DNA from 2 places in the Tepidibacillus sp. HK-1 genome. Region 2 is predicted to be linked to the other one. Evidence: predicted binding sites of a transcription regulator. Region 2 holds the regulator's gene; the other holds the start of a gene.

Region 1 (8,903 bases), on a different contig from region 2:
GCTAAAAAAGTTAGCGATTGTAGAAGAGGGATTCTCCTTTTATCCCGGTATTAAGCGTGAGATTATCCAAAATGAATGTTGTAAGCGATCTTATTTGCGAGGTGCTTTTCTTGCAGGTGGATCTCTGAATCATCCTGAAAGTGCCTCTTATCATCTAGAGATTTCCTCTAGCTATCAAGAGCATATTGAAGATTTGTGCCAACTAGCGAATGAATTCGACTTAAATGCAAAGTGGATTGAAAGAAAAAAGGGTTATTTTATGTACATTAAAGAAGGGGAGAAAATAACGGAGTTTTTAAATATTATTGGCGCACATCAAGCTTTGTTCAAATTCGAGGATATACGTATTGTAAAAGATATGAGAAATTCCGTAAATCGTCTTGTAAATTGCGAAACAGCCAATTTAAACAAAACAGTTGGTGCAGCAATGAGACAAATAGAGAATATTCGATTGATCGATAAAATAATGGGACTTGAAAACCTTCCCACAAAATTAAAGGAGGTAGCCGAAGTTCGATTACAATATCCAGAATTAAACCTTGCTGAACTGGGATATCTTATTCCTAGTGGAAAAGTAAGTAAGTCAGGAATCAATCATCGTTTAAGAAAAATAGAAGAAATTGCAAATAAACTTAAAGCAGATTTGTAATATTTTTGTAATTCCATGTATAATATAGAAAATGGATCTAATTGGAGGGATTTTTGTGATATCTAAAAAAGTAACAGTTCAATTAAAGACGGGTTTACATGCAAGACCTGCAGCATTATTTGTTCAGGAAGCAAATAAGTTTTCCTCAGATATTTTCGTAGAAAAAGAAGATAAGAAAGTAAATGCAAAAAGTATTATGGGAATTATGAGCTTGGCCATTAACAGTGGTTCAGAAATCACGATTATTGCCGATGGTTCCGATGAAGAGCAAGCTGTAGAAAACTTAGCGACTTTATTAAGTAAAGAAAGCTAAGGTATTAAAAATGTAATGAGCTGTGATGAAATCGTCATAGCTCATTTTTCATATCCATGGGATCCACGAAAGTTTTCGGATTGTGCTTCCAAGGAGGTCATGAAATTGACATAGAATCATAGAAGTCTTACTATACTAATAACCTCAAACTATAAAAAAGGAGACTTGTAAACGTGAATGTTGTAAAAAATATCTCGGAATTGATTGGGAACACTCCAATAGTTAAATTGCAGCATGTTGGAGATGACGATGCCAATATTTTTGTTAAATTAGAATCTTTTAACCCTGGTGGAAGTGTAAAAGATCGGATTGCTCTACAAATGATCGAAGATGCCGAAGCAGAAGGAAAAATCAAACCGGGAGATACGATTATTGAAGCTACCAGTGGGAATACGGGAATTGGTGCAGCAATGGTTGCTGCTGCAAAAGGATATCGTGCTATATTTGTGATGCCAGATACGATGAGTATAGAAAGAAGAAATTTGTTACGCGCGTATGGTGCGAAGTTGGTGCTTACCCCTGGGGCAGAAGGAATGAAAGGGGCCATAACAAAGGCAAACGAATTGGTTAAAAAACATGGGTATTTTCTACTTAGGCAATTTGAAAATCCTTCCAATCCAAAAGCTCATCGATTAAATACTGCCCAAGAAATTTATTCGCAAATGGATGGCAAAATTGATGGGTTTGTTGCTGGGATTGGAACAGGTGGAACCATTACAGGAGTTGGGGAAGTCTTAAAGGAAAAGAATCCAACTATACATATAGTAGCAGTTGAACCAACAGATTCTCCAGTTTTATCTGGAGGAAATCCCGGTCCACATAAGCTTCAAGGGATAGGTGCTGGTTTTATACCTGATACTTTAAATACTGCAATCTATGATGAGATCATTCAAGTGACAACAGAACAAGCCTTTAATACAGCAAGAGAAATAGCACGAACTGAAGGGATCTTGATAGGAATCTCTTCTGGTGCCGCAGTCTATGCAGCAAAACAAGTTGCAAAGCGTCTTGGCAAAGGGAAAAATATCGTTGTGATTGCACCAGACACTGGAGAAAGGTACTTAAGTACACCATTATTTAATTTTGAAAATGAATAGATGAACATAAAAAAAGTGCCACATGAAAATAACCTGTGGCGCTTTCCTCTATCATTTCGGGGTTTGTATATTCCATAAGCAGCGACTTTTGGGAGTGTATTTCTTACCTTATTTTTCATTAAGAGAAATACACGGACAACGGAGCGCGTTGGAATATATAAACCCTTTTACTTTAATTTCGGAATGGTGGTAATGATGTCATCAATTAGACCATATTCTTTGGCTTGTTCAGCAGTTAAGAAATTATCACGGTCTGTATCTCTTTCCACTTTTTTTAGAGGTTGACCTGTACGTTCTGCCAAAATCTCATTTAATTTTTTCTTCATCTCGATGATTCGTTTTGCGTGGATTTCAATATCACTTGCTTGCCCTTGGGTACCACCTAAAGGCTGATGAATCATCACTTCTGCATTTGGTAAAGCATAACGTTTGCCTTTTGCACCTGCAGTTAATAGGAAGGCTCCCATTGATGCTGCCATACCAATGGCTACTGTGGATACGTCTGGTTTAATAAATTGCATCGTATCATAAATAGCCATACCTGCTGTAATCGATCCACCAGGGCTATTGATATATAAATTAATATCTTTTTCAGGATCTTCAGCATTCAAAAACAGAAGTTGGGCAACAACTGAGTTTGCTACCGCATCATCAATTGGACTTCCTAAGAAGATAATTCGATCTTTTAATAATCTGGAATAGATATCGTAGGCTCTTTCCCCACGGTTTGTTTGTTCAATGACATAAGGAATAAAGTAACTCATAATCTAAAGTCCTCCTCTCAATGAATCATTATCAATAAAATATGCTCAACCTATTCATATCATACCTCAATGGTCAAAAAAGGTCAAACAATAAGTTTCAATCATTTTCCTTCACTTAGTTTACCCGTTTTCTGTTAAAATAAACTTAGGTAGTATTTTTGAATACGTTTTTAAAAAAGGAAAATAAAAAAACCTTCCATTGAAGGTTTGAATTAATAATGGTGCACTTAACAGTACTACAATTTTCTTCGAACAATGATGTACAATCGACGTAGTGCGAAGAATTGTCAATGGTGCGCTCGAAGGGACTCGAACCCCCGCAAAACCTGGCTCCGGAGGCCAGTGCTCTATCCAACTGAGCTACGAGCGCAAATGCAAATTATATTATACCTTTATAAAGTAAATAAATCAAGATAGTAGGGGATCATCATGCAACTAGGTTATGGTTTATACCAACAACAAACTCAAAAGTTAATCATGACACCTGAATTGCGTCAAGCGATCACGATCCTGCAATTTCCAGCCATAGAATTAACAGAATATCTACATCAACAAATTGTAGAAAACCCTGTTTTTGATATAGAAGATAAAGAAATGGAACGCTACGAGTTTTTTTACCAAAACAGCCGTAAATCATTTGGTGTTATGAAGGCTGATGAGGAGGAGTTTAATATTTGGGATCGCATTGCGACTCCTACAGCTACTTTAGAAGAATATTTGTTAGAACAAGCGCGCTTTTTAGCGATTGACAATAGACAATTTCACATTTTGAAATTTATTATTGGTAATTTAGATGATTCTGGGTATTTAACAATTCCATTAATTGATTTAGCCAAACAACTTCAAGTAAATCTATCTGAAATTGAACAAGCTCTAACTCTACTCCATTCTTTAGAACCTCTAGGTGTGGGGGCAAGAAATTTACAAGAGAACCTGTTACTCCAATTAAAGAAGATGGATCCGATTGATGAGAAAGCGATTAGAATAGTTAGTCATCATCTAACTGACTTAGGAGAGAAAAGGTTTCAAAAAATCGCACAAGCCCTTGGGATTAGTTTGCTTGAGGTGCAACAATGTGCTGATTTTATTAAAACATTAAATCCTTCACCAGCCTATGGTTTTCAAAATGGAACAGCTCGATATATCCTTCCTGATATTACAATTGAAAAGATAGAGGGGGAATATATCGTCATTGTAAATGATACCTTAGTACCAAGGCTTAAAATTAACTCATACTACAGGCAATACATTCAAACTCATGGGCAAGAAGGAGAAGCAAGTAAATATATATTAGACAAACTTAATGCAGCAGAATGGTTAGTTAAAAGTATTGAACAGAGGCGTAATACTTTATATAAAGTAACAAATGCCATTTTAAAATATCAAAGGCAGTTTTTTGAAACGAAACAGTTAAAACCTTTAACATTAAAAACAATTGCAGAAGAAATTGGTGTCCATGAATCTACAGTAAGTAGAGCTACCAATCAAAAATATGTTCAGACCCCGATTGGTATTTTTGAGCTAAAATATTTCTTTAATACTGGGGTAACAACAAGTAGTGGTGAAGTGACATCCGCTGAAAATGTTAAGAAATTAATAAAGAAAGTGGTCGAGAGGGAAAATAAACAAAAACCACTATCTGACCAAAAAATTGTGGAGTTATTACAACAAGAAGGGATTGAAATTTCAAGAAGGACAGTAGCCAAATATCGGGATGAACTAGGTATCTTGTCTTCTTCAAAACGTAAAAGATTTTGAAAATGGGGTTGCGATTTTATTCATTTCTCGTTATGATTATATAAGGGAAGTGAATTTTTTTTGGAGTCTGCGGGACATAATATGTAAAGGTGGGACTATTTTAGACCAAAGGGGAGTATTCGTCTTGGATTTATTACAACTCCAAATGAAATTAGTACCAGATGTACTTGAAATAATGCAAAAACGTTATAAGGTTCTACATCATATATCCTTGATGCAACCGATAGGAAGACGAAGTTTGTCTCAATCTTTAGGTTTTACTGAACGAATATTGAGAGCCGAAATTGATTTTTTGAAACAACAAGGTTTAATCGATGTAGAAACAAGTGGCATGAAAGTAAGTCAAGAAGGATACGAAGTTCTAGAAGAAGTATCCCCATATATCAAAAATTTATTTGGTCTTTATCAATTGGAACAGCAATTAAAAGAAAAATTGCAGCTTCCTGAAGTGGTTGTTATTTCAGGGAACGCAGATGAAGACGAATTGGTTAAAAAAGAAATGGGAAGAGCTGCTGCTCAGCTTATTCGACAATTGGTAAATGAAAAGGATATTGTGGCTTTAACCGGAGGATCAACAATTGCGGAGGTCGCTTATATGATGCCTGAACAACCGCCATTGCCTTCTGTCTTATTTGTTCCTGCGCGAGGAGGAATGGGAGAGAATCACGAGTACCTAGCAAATACCTTGGTATCGACTATGGCAAAAAAAACCAACGGTTCTTATCGTTTACTCCATGTGCCAGAACAATTAAGTGAAAGTACTTATCATTCTTTAATGAATGAGGATTATGTAAAGGAATTACTCAGTGTTATACGTTCTTCAAGAATGGTTATTCACGGGATAGGGCAAGCTAACACTATGGCAATTCGGCGAAATGTACCAAAGGAAATTCTAGATTTACTAGAAGAAAAACATGCCGTAGGTGAAGCTTTTGGTTATTACTTTGATCAAGAAGGTAAAATTGTCTATAAAATGAAAACCATTGGTCTTACCCTAGATGATCTACAGCATATTCCTCACATGATTGCTGTTGCTGGTGGTAAAAGTAAAGCCAATCCCATTCTTTCTGTACTTAGACATAATTTAAAACCCATTTTAGTAACTGATGAGGGAGCAGCTAGAGAGATTTTACAACAAATATAAGTTGCATTTAAACATTTTAGTTTTTTGCTTGCTTGCTTGCTTGTTTATTTGAAACTTTACTTTTCATCACTTTTGTCGGTGATTAGAAAAGTATTGTTTCTTCATAATAACAATAAAAAACAGAATGAGGAGGAAATATTATGCTTAAAGTAGGTATTAACGGCTTTGGCCGAATCGGAAGAAATGTTTTTAGAGCAGCTCTAAATCATCCTGAAATTGAAATTGTTGCTGTGAACGATTTAACCGATGCAAAGATGCTAGCTCATTTATTAAAGTATGATTCAGTTCACGGTAAACTGGATGCAACCGTCGAAGTCGTTGAAGGTGGCTTTAAAGTAAATGGTAAATTAGTAAAAGTTGTTGCTGAAAGAGATCCAGCGCAATTACCATGGAAAGAGCTTGGAGTAGAATTAGTCGTTGAATCAACTGGACGTTTTACAAATCGTGAAGATGCAGCAAAACATTTAGAAGCAGGCGCTAAAAAAGTGATTATCTCTGCACCAGCAAAAAATGAAGATATCACAATTGTAATGGGAGTTAACGAAGAAAAATATGACCCTGCAAACCACCATGTGATTTCAAATGCTTCTTGTACAACAAACTGTTTAGCACCATTTGCCAAAGTTCTTCATGAGAAATTTGGTATTAAACGCGGTTTAATGACAACTGTACACTCTTATACCAATGACCAACAAATTTTAGACTTACCACATAAGGATTATCGTCGTGCTCGTGCAGCAGCTGAATCGATTATTCCGACAACGACAGGTGCTGCTAAAGCAGTTGCTCTTGTATTACCAGAATTAAAAGGAAAATTAAACGGATTTGCAATGCGTGTACCAACTCCTAACGTCTCTGTTGTTGACTTAGTTGCTGAATTAGATAAGAATGTTACCGTTGAAGAAGTAAACGGAGCATTGAAGGCAGCTGCAGAGGGAGAACTAAAAGGTATTTTACAATACTCCGAAGAACCATTAGTATCGATTGACTATAATCATGATCCACATTCCTCATCTATTGATGCTTTGTCAACCATGGTAATGGAAGGAAACATGGTTAAAGTGGTTTCTTGGTATGATAATGAATGGGGATATTCTAACCGTGTTGTCGATTTAGCTGCATATATTGCAAAAAAAGGTATTTAATCAGAGAAAAGTCAGAGTCAGGTTTTAACAATTAAAGGGGAGAATGATTAAATTCTCCCTTCCTGCATATAGGAGGGATACATATGAACAAAAAGACGGTTCGTGATATCGATCTAAAAGGAAAAAAGGTTTTTTGTCGAGTCGATTTTAATGTCCCATTACAAGATGGTGTGATCACTGATGACACACGTATCCGTGCAGCACTTCCGACGATTCAATATATCATGGAACAAGGTGGTAAAGTAATACTAGCTAGCCATTTAGGCCGTCCAAAAGGTAAAGTAGTAGAGGAAATGCGGCTTACCCCTGTTGCGATAAGGCTTTCTGAACTACTGGGTAAAGAAGTAAAGAAAACTGATGAAGCAGTTGGTGATGATGTAAAAGTTTTGATCAATCAGATGAATGAAGGCGATGTTGTTCTTCTTGAAAATGTCCGTTTTTATCCAGGAGAAGAGAAAAACGACGCTGAATTAGCCAAAGCTTTTGCAGAACTTGCTGATGTCTATGTAAATGATGCGTTTGGTGCAGCACATCGTGCACATGCATCAACTGAAGGAATTGCTAAATATCTTCCAGCAGTGGCAGGATTTTTAATGGAAAAGGAAATCGAGTTTTTAGGTAAGGCTTTATCCAACCCTGAGCGTCCTTTTACAGCCATTATCGGTGGTGCAAAAGTAAAGGACAAAATCGGAGTAATTGAAAATCTATTAGAGAAGGTAGATAACCTAATCATCGGTGGAGGATTAGCTTATACCTTTATCAAATCACAAGGATATGAGATCGGAAAATCTCTATTAGAAGAAGACAAAATAGATTTGGCGAAGTCTTTTATCGAAAAAGCAAAGGAAAATAATGTCCGCTTTTTGATGCCAGTAGACGCAGTTGTTGCTGATGATTTTTCCGAAACAGCAAATACAAAAATCGTGGATATTAAAGAAATTCCGGCTGATTGGGAAGCTCTAGATATTGGTCCAAAAACAGTAGAATTATATCGTGAGGTGATTCTAAATTCCAAATTAGTGGTTTGGAATGGACCAATGGGGGTCTTTGAAATGGATCGATTTGCTAAAGGTACAAATGGAATTGCCCAAGCAATGGCAGATACAAATGCGACGACCATTATCGGTGGTGGTGATTCTGCTGCAGCGATTGAAAAAGCAGGTTTAGCCGATCAAATGACTCATATTTCTACTGGTGGCGGTGCTTCCTTGGAATTTATGGAAGGTAAAGAACTACCAGGTGTTGTAGCATTAAATGATAAGGAATAGGTGATCAAATGCGCACTCCAATTATTGCAGGAAACTGGAAAATGAATAAAAATAGAGCTGAGACGAAATCCTTTATTGAGCAAGTCAAAGATTTCTCTGTTGACGGTGTTGAAGCAGTATTATGTGTGCCCTATACGGATTTAGCTATATTAAAGGATTCTCTTCCAAGTCAAATTAAAATTGGGGCTCAAAACATCCATTGGGCAGACAATGGAGCTTTTACCGGTGAAATTAGCCCTTTGATGCTAAAAGAGTTAGATGTTCAATATGTCATTATCGGTCATTCTGAACGTCGAGAAATGTTTGGTGAAACAGATGAAACGGTAAACAAAAGAGTTCATGCTGCTTATAAGCATGGAATTACACCGATCGTTTGTGTCGGAGAGAAGTTAGAAGAAAGAGAAGCAGGCAAAACAAAAGAAATCGTGAAAGAACAAACGGAAAAAGCTTTAGTTGGACTTTCCTCGGAACAGGTAAAACAACTCGTAATTGCTTATGAGCCAATTTGGGCTATTGGCACAGGAAAGTCTTCTTCAGCAGAAGATGCAAATGAAGTGATTAGCTATATTCGCTCAGTCGTTGCTGATCAATATGATCAACAAGTGGCTAACGAGGTTCGCATACAATATGGGGGAAGTGTGAAACCAGAGAATATAGTCTCTTTTCTGGCTCAATCAGACATTGATGGAGCATTGGTCGGAGGGGCAAGTTTAGAACCTAACTCCTTTATGGCGTTAGTTAAGGGTGCGAAAACAAACGAACAAT
Region 2 (8,903 bases):
TGTTCCAGAACTAAATTTAATCATTCCTATTTTATCACCCTTTTTAATTTTTTGCCCTAATTTTGACCAATTTACAATTCGCCTTGCCATAATTCCAGCGATTTGAACAACGAGTACCTTCATTTTTTCATTTTCTATCCCTATAAAATTTTTTTCGTTTACTACATGGCTTTCAGGTCTTGTGGCAGGGATAAATTTGCCTTTTTTGTACTCTATAAATTTAACTTCACCTGAAATTGGACTACGATTGATATGAACATCTAATGGGCTCATAAAAATACTTATGCAGATAGCCCTCTGCTTCATGAATGATGTTTCTTCAATTTCACGAATATCTGTAATCACCCCATCTGCAGGAGCCATGATGGCTAATTCATCATTGATAGGTGATTCTCGCTTAGGATCCCTAAAAAAGTAAAGAACAAATAAGATAAGACCAATCCCAATCAATGATAACCAAGATTGGATTTCATATAAGACGCCAGTTAAGATCAAAAGAATACCAAGTGTAGGTAGTCCTTCCTTAATCAAAGCATGATGTTTCACAATCTCACCTCAATAGAGTTTAAATATGTCGATCAATGAAGACTTGTTCCTGGATTCGCTTGAGTCCTTCTTTAATCGCCCTAGCTCGAACCTCACCAATTCCATCAACATCATCTAATTCTTCAATTGTTGCCATCATCACTCTTGATAATTGAGAAAATTGCTCTACTAAATTGTTAATAATTGGACTTGGCAACTTTGGAATTCGACTTAATATACGGAAACCTCTAGGAGAAACAGGTTCTTCTTGAATATTGATGTTACCTGTATATCCAAGTAAACGAACAATATTTTGGCTTTCCAATAATTCATCTGGAGTTAATTTCTTTAACTCAGTTAAGACACGTTTAACTTCTTCTTCATTTTGCTCTTTATGGTAGTCTTTCATTAAACGGTACGCTTCATTTTCAATATTTGCTACCAATTCTTCAAGCTGCATGCTAATCAAACGACCTTCTGTTCCTAATTCATTGATAAATCGCTCAATTTCAGATTTTATTCGCTGAACCATTTCAATTCTTTGTATGACCAATACAACATCATTTAAAGTGACTAATTCTTCGAATTCCATAGCTGATAAATTCGTAAGAGCCTGATCCAAAACAGATTTATATTTTTCTAGTGTTTGTATCGCTTGATTTGCTTTCGTTAAAATAACACCAATATCTTTTAAAGCATAACGATAATTACCTTGATATAAGGTGATGACATTTCTTCTTTGTGAAATAGAAATGACCAAATGGCCTGTTTGTTTTGCAACCCTTTCCGCTGTTCGATGCCTTATTCCTGTTTCACTTGAAGAAATAGCAGTATCGGGATTTAAATGGGTGTTAGCAAATAAAATCCTTTTCAAATCATCACTTAAAATAATCGCTCCATCCATTTTCGCCAATTCGTATAGGTGGGCAGGCGTAAAGTCACAATTGATGGAAAATCCCCCATCTACGATATCCATTACTTCATTACTATATCCAACGACAATCAACCCGCCAGTTTTTGCCCTAAGAACATTTTCTAACCCTTCTCTAAAGGGGGTTCCAGGTGCAACTAATTTTAAAACACTGCTCATAAATTCTTCTCTTTTTATCTCTTTAGTCATGCCTTACCCTCCCAAAGCAATATCTAGAGCTTCCGCAATGGTTTTAACCCCAAGCACTTCGACCCCTGAAGGAATATTCCAGCCTTTTATATTATTAAAGGGTATGATAATCCGATTAAAGCCTAATTTTTTAGCTTCAAGAACTCTTTGCTCAATTCTTGATACCCCTCTTACCTCACCAGTTAAACCAATTTCACCTATATATACGTCATGTGACTGAACCGCTCTGTCCCTAAAGCTAGAAGCGATACTTACTGCTATTGAGAGATCAATGGCAGGCTCTCCTATTTTTACCCCTCCAGCGATATTAACAAAAGCATCCTGATTTTGCAAAAACATACCTAACCTTTTTTCTAAAACTGCCATAATTAAAGCCACACGTTGTTGGTCGACCCCAGTAGCCATTCTTCTAGGAGTTACAAAGCTAGTAGGTGATAATAAAGCCTGTACCTCTACTAGCACAGGTCTAGTCCCTTCCATACTTGCAACAACAGAAGAACCTGCGACTCCCATTGGACGCTCAGATAAAAATAATTCGGAAGGATTTTTAACCTCGATTAGACCTTCCTCCTTCATTTCGAATATACCCATTTCATTGGTGGATCCGAAACGATTTTTGACTGCCCTTAGAATTCGATAGGTATGATGTCTTTCCCCTTCAAAATATAAAACAGTGTCTACCATATGTTCTAATAATCTGGGTCCGGCAATTTCTCCTTGTTTTGTGACATGACCAACAATAAAAATGGCGATACCTTTTGATTTGGCAATCCTCATTAGGTGTGCTGTCGATTCACGAACTTGTGCTACGCTTCCTGGGGCTGAAGTGATCTGTGGATGATAAACTGTTTGAATCGAATCAATAATAACGATCATAGGATTGGTCTTGTCTATATGAGCTTCAATTTGTTCTAATTGATTTTCAGTTAATACCCATAACTCTTCTGCATGAACCCCTAAACGTTCTGCTCGCAATTTCGTCTGTTTCACTGACTCTTCACCCGAAACATACAAGACACGGTTTCCTGAACGAGCAATGCTTTGCGATGATTGTAACAATAAAGTGGATTTTCCTATACCAGGATCTCCACCAACCAAGATTAGGGAACCTGGTACAATTCCTCCACCTAAAACACGATTTAATTCTTCTATATTTGTATTTATTCTTGGCTCTTCTTCAACATTTATTCCAGATATTGATTGTGGGGAGGAAGACCAGGAAATTTGTAAACGATTTGGACTAGATGTTTTCTGTTCTATTTCCTCTACCATAGTATTCCATTGATGACAACCTGGACATTTTCCCATCCATTTTGGGCTTTCATATCCACATTCTTGGCATATATATTTACTTTTTATTTTACTCATCTAAATTTCCCCATTTTTATATCTACTATTTATATATCATACCGTATTTAATTACGAACTACAACGATAAGAGAAAAGGACCCCTTAAATAGAGTCCTCATAACACTTTTAAAAAAATTACTTTTTAACGACTAAAGCATCATTTTCAACATCTATCGTTACAACGTCACCTTTCTTAATATTTCCTTTTAAAAGTTCCTCAGAAAGTTTATCTTCGATATGCTTTTGAATGGCTCTACGCAAAGGTCGAGCACCAAAATTAGGATCATATCCTTCTTTTGCTAAGAACTCTTTCGCTCCTTCATTTAGTATAAAATCAATTCCTTGTTCTTTTAACCTTTCACGCAACTGATTGGCCATAAGAGTAACAATTTCCTTAATATCCTCTTTTGAAAGTGCATGGAAAACAATCACTTCATCAATTCTGTTCAAGAACTCAGGTCTAAAGTTACGTTTTAACTCACTCATAACTCGATTCTTCATATTTTTATAATCATCTTCTGCTGTTCTCGTTGTAAATCCTAATCCAGTGTCTTTCTTAATCATCTCGGCGCCAACATTGGATGTCATAATCACTACTGTGTTTTTAAAATCAACCATTCTTCCTTTACCATCTGTTAAACGACCATCTTCTAAAACTTGCAATAGAATATTAAAGACTTCTGGATGAGCTTTTTCTATTTCATCAAGTAAAACGACGGAGTATGGCTTTCTTCTAACCTTTTCAGTTAATTGCCCACCTTCTTCATAACCAACATATCCTGGAGGTGCCCCAATTAAACGAGAGGTTGCATGTTTTTCCATATATTCCGACATATCAATACGAATGACTGCATTCTCATCGCCAAACATCGCTTCAGCTAATGCTCTTGCTAATTCAGTCTTTCCAACCCCTGTTGGTCCAAGGAAAATAAATGAACCAATAGGTCTTTTAGGATCTTTAAGTCCTGCTCTTGCTCTTCGAATCGCTCTAGAAATTGCCTTAACTGCTTCTTCTTGACCGATAACTCTTTCATGTAATATCGATTCCATTTTTAATAATCGTTCTGTCTCTTCTTCAGCCATTTTTGTTACAGGAATCCCTGTCCAGCTAGCAACCACATGAGAAATATCATCAATAGAGACCTCTGTGTCTGTACGTCCCTGCTGTTCCTTCCATTTATTTTTGGTTACTTCTAATTCTTCTTTTAGTTGTTGTTCTCTATCCCTTAAAGAAGCTGCCTTTTCAAATTCCTGACTCTGTACAGCAGAATCCTTTTCCTTTTTGATTTCGGCTAATTTTTCCTCTAATTCTTTTAAATTTGGTGGGACTGTATAGCTATGAAGGCGAACTTTTGAAGCAGCTTCATCAATCAAATCAATTGCTTTGTCTGGTAAGAAACGATCAGTGATATATCGATCAGATAATTTCACCGCTTGTTCAATTGCTTCATCAGAAATTTTCACCCGATGATGTGCTTCATAGCGATCTCTTAATCCTTTTAAGATTTGTATTGTTTCTTCAACAGTTGGTGGATCAACCATAATGGGTTGAAAACGACGCTCTAACGCAGCGTCTTTTTCAATATATTTACGATACTCATCCAAAGTTGTTGCACCGATTGCTTGCAGCTCACCTCTAGCTAAGGCAGGTTTTAGAATATTTGAGGCATCAATAGCCCCTTCTGCTCCACCTGCTCCTATTAGCGTATGAAGTTCATCGATAAATAGAATGATATTACCGGCTTGTCGAATTTCCTCCATTACCTTTTTTAGCCGATCCTCAAACTCACCACGATATTTTGTTCCGGCTACTAAAGTCCCCATGTCTAGTGACATCACTCTTTTATCCCTTAATGTTTCAGGAATCTCATTATTTACGATTCTCTGAGCCAACCCTTCTGCAATTGCTGTTTTCCCAACTCCAGGTTCTCCAATCAGAACTGGGTTATTTTTTGTTCTTCGACTTAATACTTGAATCACACGTTCAATTTCCTTTTCTCTACCAATCACAGGGTCTAATTCACCATTTTTCGCAATAAAAGTAAGGTCTCTCGCTAAAGAATCTAAAGTTGGGGTATTATGGTTAGCGTGATGCGGCTGATGCGATGAAACCGCCTCTGTGTTTCCAAGTAATTGCAATACTTGTTGCCTAGCTTTATTTAAGCTAACACCTAAATTATTTAGTACCCTTGCTGCTACGCCTTCTCCTTCACGGATAAGCCCTAATAAGATATGCTCAGTTCCCACATAAGTATGTCCCAATTTCCTAGCTTCGTCCATTGATAACTCTATTACTTTCTTTGCTCTAGGCGTATAGGAAATGGTCATAGGTTTCCCTTGGCCTTTACCTATTAAGGACTCAACTTCAGCTTGAACTTTTTCTAAGCTGATATTTAAAGATTGCAAAGCTTTTGCCGCAATTCCTTCTCCCTCTTTAACTAACCCTAATAAAATATGTTCAGTTCCTATATTATAATGCCCAAGTCTAACTGCCTCTTCTTGAGCTAATGCTAAAACCTTTTGTGATCTTTCAGTAAAGCGTCCGAACATCATGATTTTTTCCTCCTTCTTTTTACCTTTTAGTCAATCTTTCTCTAATGATTGTAGCTCTACGCACATCTCTTTCCTCTGGTGTTAGGACATCACCGGCATCCAATTGTAGAAAACCTGGTTGAGTCAATACCATCAATTCATTTAATATTGTTGATGAAACACCTTTAATCATCGCCAAATCTATTCCTAGCCTTACATCTGACAATCGTTGCATTGCTTCCTTAGAATCCATTATTTTTGCATAAGATAAAATACCATAGGATCTTCCAACCCTATCTTCTAACTTTGTTTTAGATTCCAGAAGCAAGTTTTTTCTAAATTGTCTTTCATGGTCGATAATTTGGTTAACGACCCCTTGTAAATTATCAATAATATCCTCTTCCGTTTGTCCTAAGGTAATCTGATTGGATATCTGAAATAGATTACCTAGTGCTTCACTTCCCTCACCATATATCCCTCTAACGGTTAATCCTACTTGAGTAATAGCAGAGATGATTCGGTTGATTTGTCCCGTTATAACCAATGCCGGCAAATGAAGCATAACAGATGCTCTAATTCCTGTACCTACATTTGTTGGGCAACTGGTCAAGTAACCTCTTTTCTCATCAAAAGCATATTCAAGCTTTTGCTCTAATAAATCATCTATTTGATTTGCCATTTTCCAAGCCTCATAAATTTGAAATCCCGGATATAAACATTGAATCCTAAGATGGTCTTCCTCATTGATCATAATACTAATTGCTTCATTTTCACTTAGCGATACAGCCCCTCTACGGGATTCATGAGCTAGATTTGGACTGATTAAATGTTTTTCTACCAGAACCCTTCTTTGTAGCTCACTTAAATGTTCTATTTCAATTAATTCAAATTTACTAATTTTCTTTATTGCTTCTTGGTTCAAAGCCCTACTGATTTCATCAACTACTGCTCGCGCTTCAGAATCAGTTTCTAACAAAGGGAAAGGATGATTTCTTAAATTTCTTGCTAAACGTAATCGACTACTGATCACAATATCTGATTCAGGTCCAGCACCACTCATCCATTCACTTATTGGATTTCTTAAAAATCGATCTAATGACATTTCGCCTCAACCCCGTCTTTCCGTAAGTTTGAGCTCAAGTTCTTTAATTTTATCCCTAATTTTTGCCGCTTCTTCAAATTCCTCTAAAGCTATCTTTTTTTGAAGTTGATCCTTTAATTCTCGAAGTTCCTTCTTTAATTTTATTTTTCCCCCTGTACGAGTAGGAACTTTGCCACTATGCTGACTATTGCCATGGATTCGTCTAAAAATGGGTTCCAATTGAGGCTCAAAATATTGGTAACAGTCACTACATCCAAACTTACCCGTTTTTTTGAATTGATTAAAAGTTAAACCGCAATTTTTACAACGTAAAGGATCCATAGATGTATTTGGAGAATGACCATGTACCATTTGGTCAAAATTTAATAATCCTGATAGTAACTGGGGAAATGAAAAAACATTTGTATCAGTAGGTATGATTTCTCCTTTTTCCTTTGCACATTGCTCACATAAATGCATTTCGTTCTTTTGTCCATTTATAATTTTGGTAAAGTGAAGTGTTGCTGGTTTTTCCCCACAATTTTCGCAAAGCATTCAACTTCCCTCCTTCTATTTCGAAAAAATAACCCTTAATGTTGCCTTTAGTATATTTGAACGGATTTGATCACGTATTGGTAATGGTAAACTTAGTACTTCTCTACTAATAATTGATTTTATGATGGAATACTCATTTTCATTAATAATCTTTTCTTCTTTTAATCTTTCTATTATAGTAATCGCTTGTGATTGAGCAATTTCTGACCCTATCAATTTATTTAAAGCCTTATAAAAAGAATCGTTTGATTCAATTTCTAACTTTTTTATCCTAATGTAACCTCCACCACCTCTTTTACTTTCAACAGAAAATCCTTTTTCTAGTGAAAAACGGGTACTGATTACATAGTTAATTTGGGAGGGAACAACTTGGAATTTTTCTGCTAGTTCACTTCTTTGAACTTCAATAACCCCGTCGTCACTAAATTCAAGAGCGGTTTTTAAAAATTGTTCAATGATGTCAGATATATTCCTCATTCTATCCTCCAATCGAAATAAAATTGACTTTGACTAACTTTGACCTTTATTTATATTATAATATCTATTTTGTATTTTGCCAATTCCCTAAAAGTTACTCGAACTTTTCATCTTTGAAGCATTGGTTATATAAAAAAAACAGAGCAGAATACTACTCTGTATTTTAACCAAGATATACTTCTTTTACACCCTTCACTTGTTTGATTGATTCTAGCCATTCAACACTGCCAAAATTTGATCAAAGGATTGAATGACCACATCTGCATTTTTTAATTCATCCTTAGATGAAAAGCCAAAATCACATCCAATCACAAAAAGCTTATTCGTTTTACCTGCTTCAACATCAGATTGTCGATCTCCTACCATTACTCCATTTTCAATCGAATAATCTTGAACCAGTTTTTTTACTAAATCATTTTTGCTCTTTGTTTCAAATTCGCCAGCACTATACATTGCTTCAAAATAATGATCAATACGAAAAGCTTTTGCAAGTTCTTTAATATATGTTTCTAGCCCATTACTGGCAACAAACAACCGATAACCTTGATTTTTTAATTGTAATAAAGTCTCAATGACTTGAGGGTATAAAGCTCCGTATCCTTCGCTTACTCCCTCAATCTCATAATGGAGCATATAATCATTTGCTTTTTTATGTGCTTCTAAGGAAAGATGAGGTAATAATGTTTGCCATATATCTTCTAATGTCTTTCCTATAACAGATAATAATTCCTCTTCACTAAATTTTTTCCCTATGTAATACCCTTCAGCTTCCAATCTTGCAAAGGTTTTCTCAAATGATGGAATCACTAATTTTTCTGTCTGAAATAATGTTCCATCAAAATCAAAGATGATAGTATCCACTTCATTGTTCAATTTATATACTCCTTTCTTAAAGAAGAAAAGTGCATTTATTATTTCTCATTATATAACAACTTAACGTTTTTTACTCCCCTAGCTTTCAAAACACAATAACTTTCTTCGACTTTCATAAGAAAAGGTTGTATATTCCATCGTGCTCCGTCATCCGTGCCCTTCTATGAATAAAGATTAAGGAGAGAAGGGCACTTTTGAAAGTCGCAACTTATGGAATATACAAACCCCTAAATGACAAGTGCAAGAAAGTTATACTTTCTTATCTTTTAACAAAGCCAATAAAAAAAGCTAACCACATGGTTAGCTTTTTTTATTGCCTGGCAACGTCCTACTCTCCCAGGACCCTTCGGTCCAAGTACCATCGGCGCTGGAGGGCTTAACGATCGTGTT

The links. Region 2 encodes CtsR, which represses protease genes until heat stress. Its sites were predicted from a motif close to ATGGTCAATAAAGGTCAAACA; they were not measured.
Region 1: the regulator CtsR is predicted to act here: its motif matches at 2,893-2,913, upstream of clpP (ATP-dependent Clp endopeptidase proteolytic subunit ClpP).

The regions. Positions count from the first base shown of each region.
Region 1 is NZ_BDGM02000004.1:137,885-146,787, forward strand. It holds gene whiA (DNA-binding protein WhiA) at 1-649, shown strand, start outside; gene BEN26_RS03285 (HPr family phosphocarrier protein) at 705-962, shown strand; gene cysK (cysteine synthase A) at 1,136-2,059, shown strand; gene clpP (ATP-dependent Clp endopeptidase proteolytic subunit ClpP) at 2,227-2,823, opposite strand; tRNA gene BEN26_RS03300 (tRNA-Arg) at 3,115-3,193, opposite strand; gene rpoN (RNA polymerase factor sigma-54) at 3,253-4,581, shown strand; gene BEN26_RS03310 (sugar-binding transcriptional regulator) at 4,727-5,725, shown strand; gene gap (type I glyceraldehyde-3-phosphate dehydrogenase) at 5,863-6,870, shown strand; gene BEN26_RS03320 (phosphoglycerate kinase) at 6,954-8,138, shown strand; gene tpiA (triose-phosphate isomerase) at 8,147-8,903, shown strand, end outside.
Region 2 is NZ_BDGM02000019.1:35-8,937, reverse strand. It holds gene BEN26_RS10360 (phosphatidylserine decarboxylase family protein) at 1-546, opposite strand, end outside; gene disA (DNA integrity scanning diadenylate cyclase DisA) at 566-1,645, opposite strand; gene radA (DNA repair protein RadA) at 1,649-3,013, opposite strand; gene BEN26_RS10345 (ATP-dependent Clp protease ATP-binding subunit) at 3,131-5,548, opposite strand; gene mcsB (protein-arginine kinase McsB) at 5,568-6,629, opposite strand; gene mcsA (protein-arginine kinase activator protein McsA) at 6,636-7,163, opposite strand; gene BEN26_RS10330 (CtsR family transcriptional regulator) at 7,179-7,640, opposite strand; gene BEN26_RS10325 (HAD family hydrolase) at 7,851-8,513, opposite strand; partial or broken rRNA gene rrf (5S ribosomal RNA) at 8,829-8,903, opposite strand, start outside.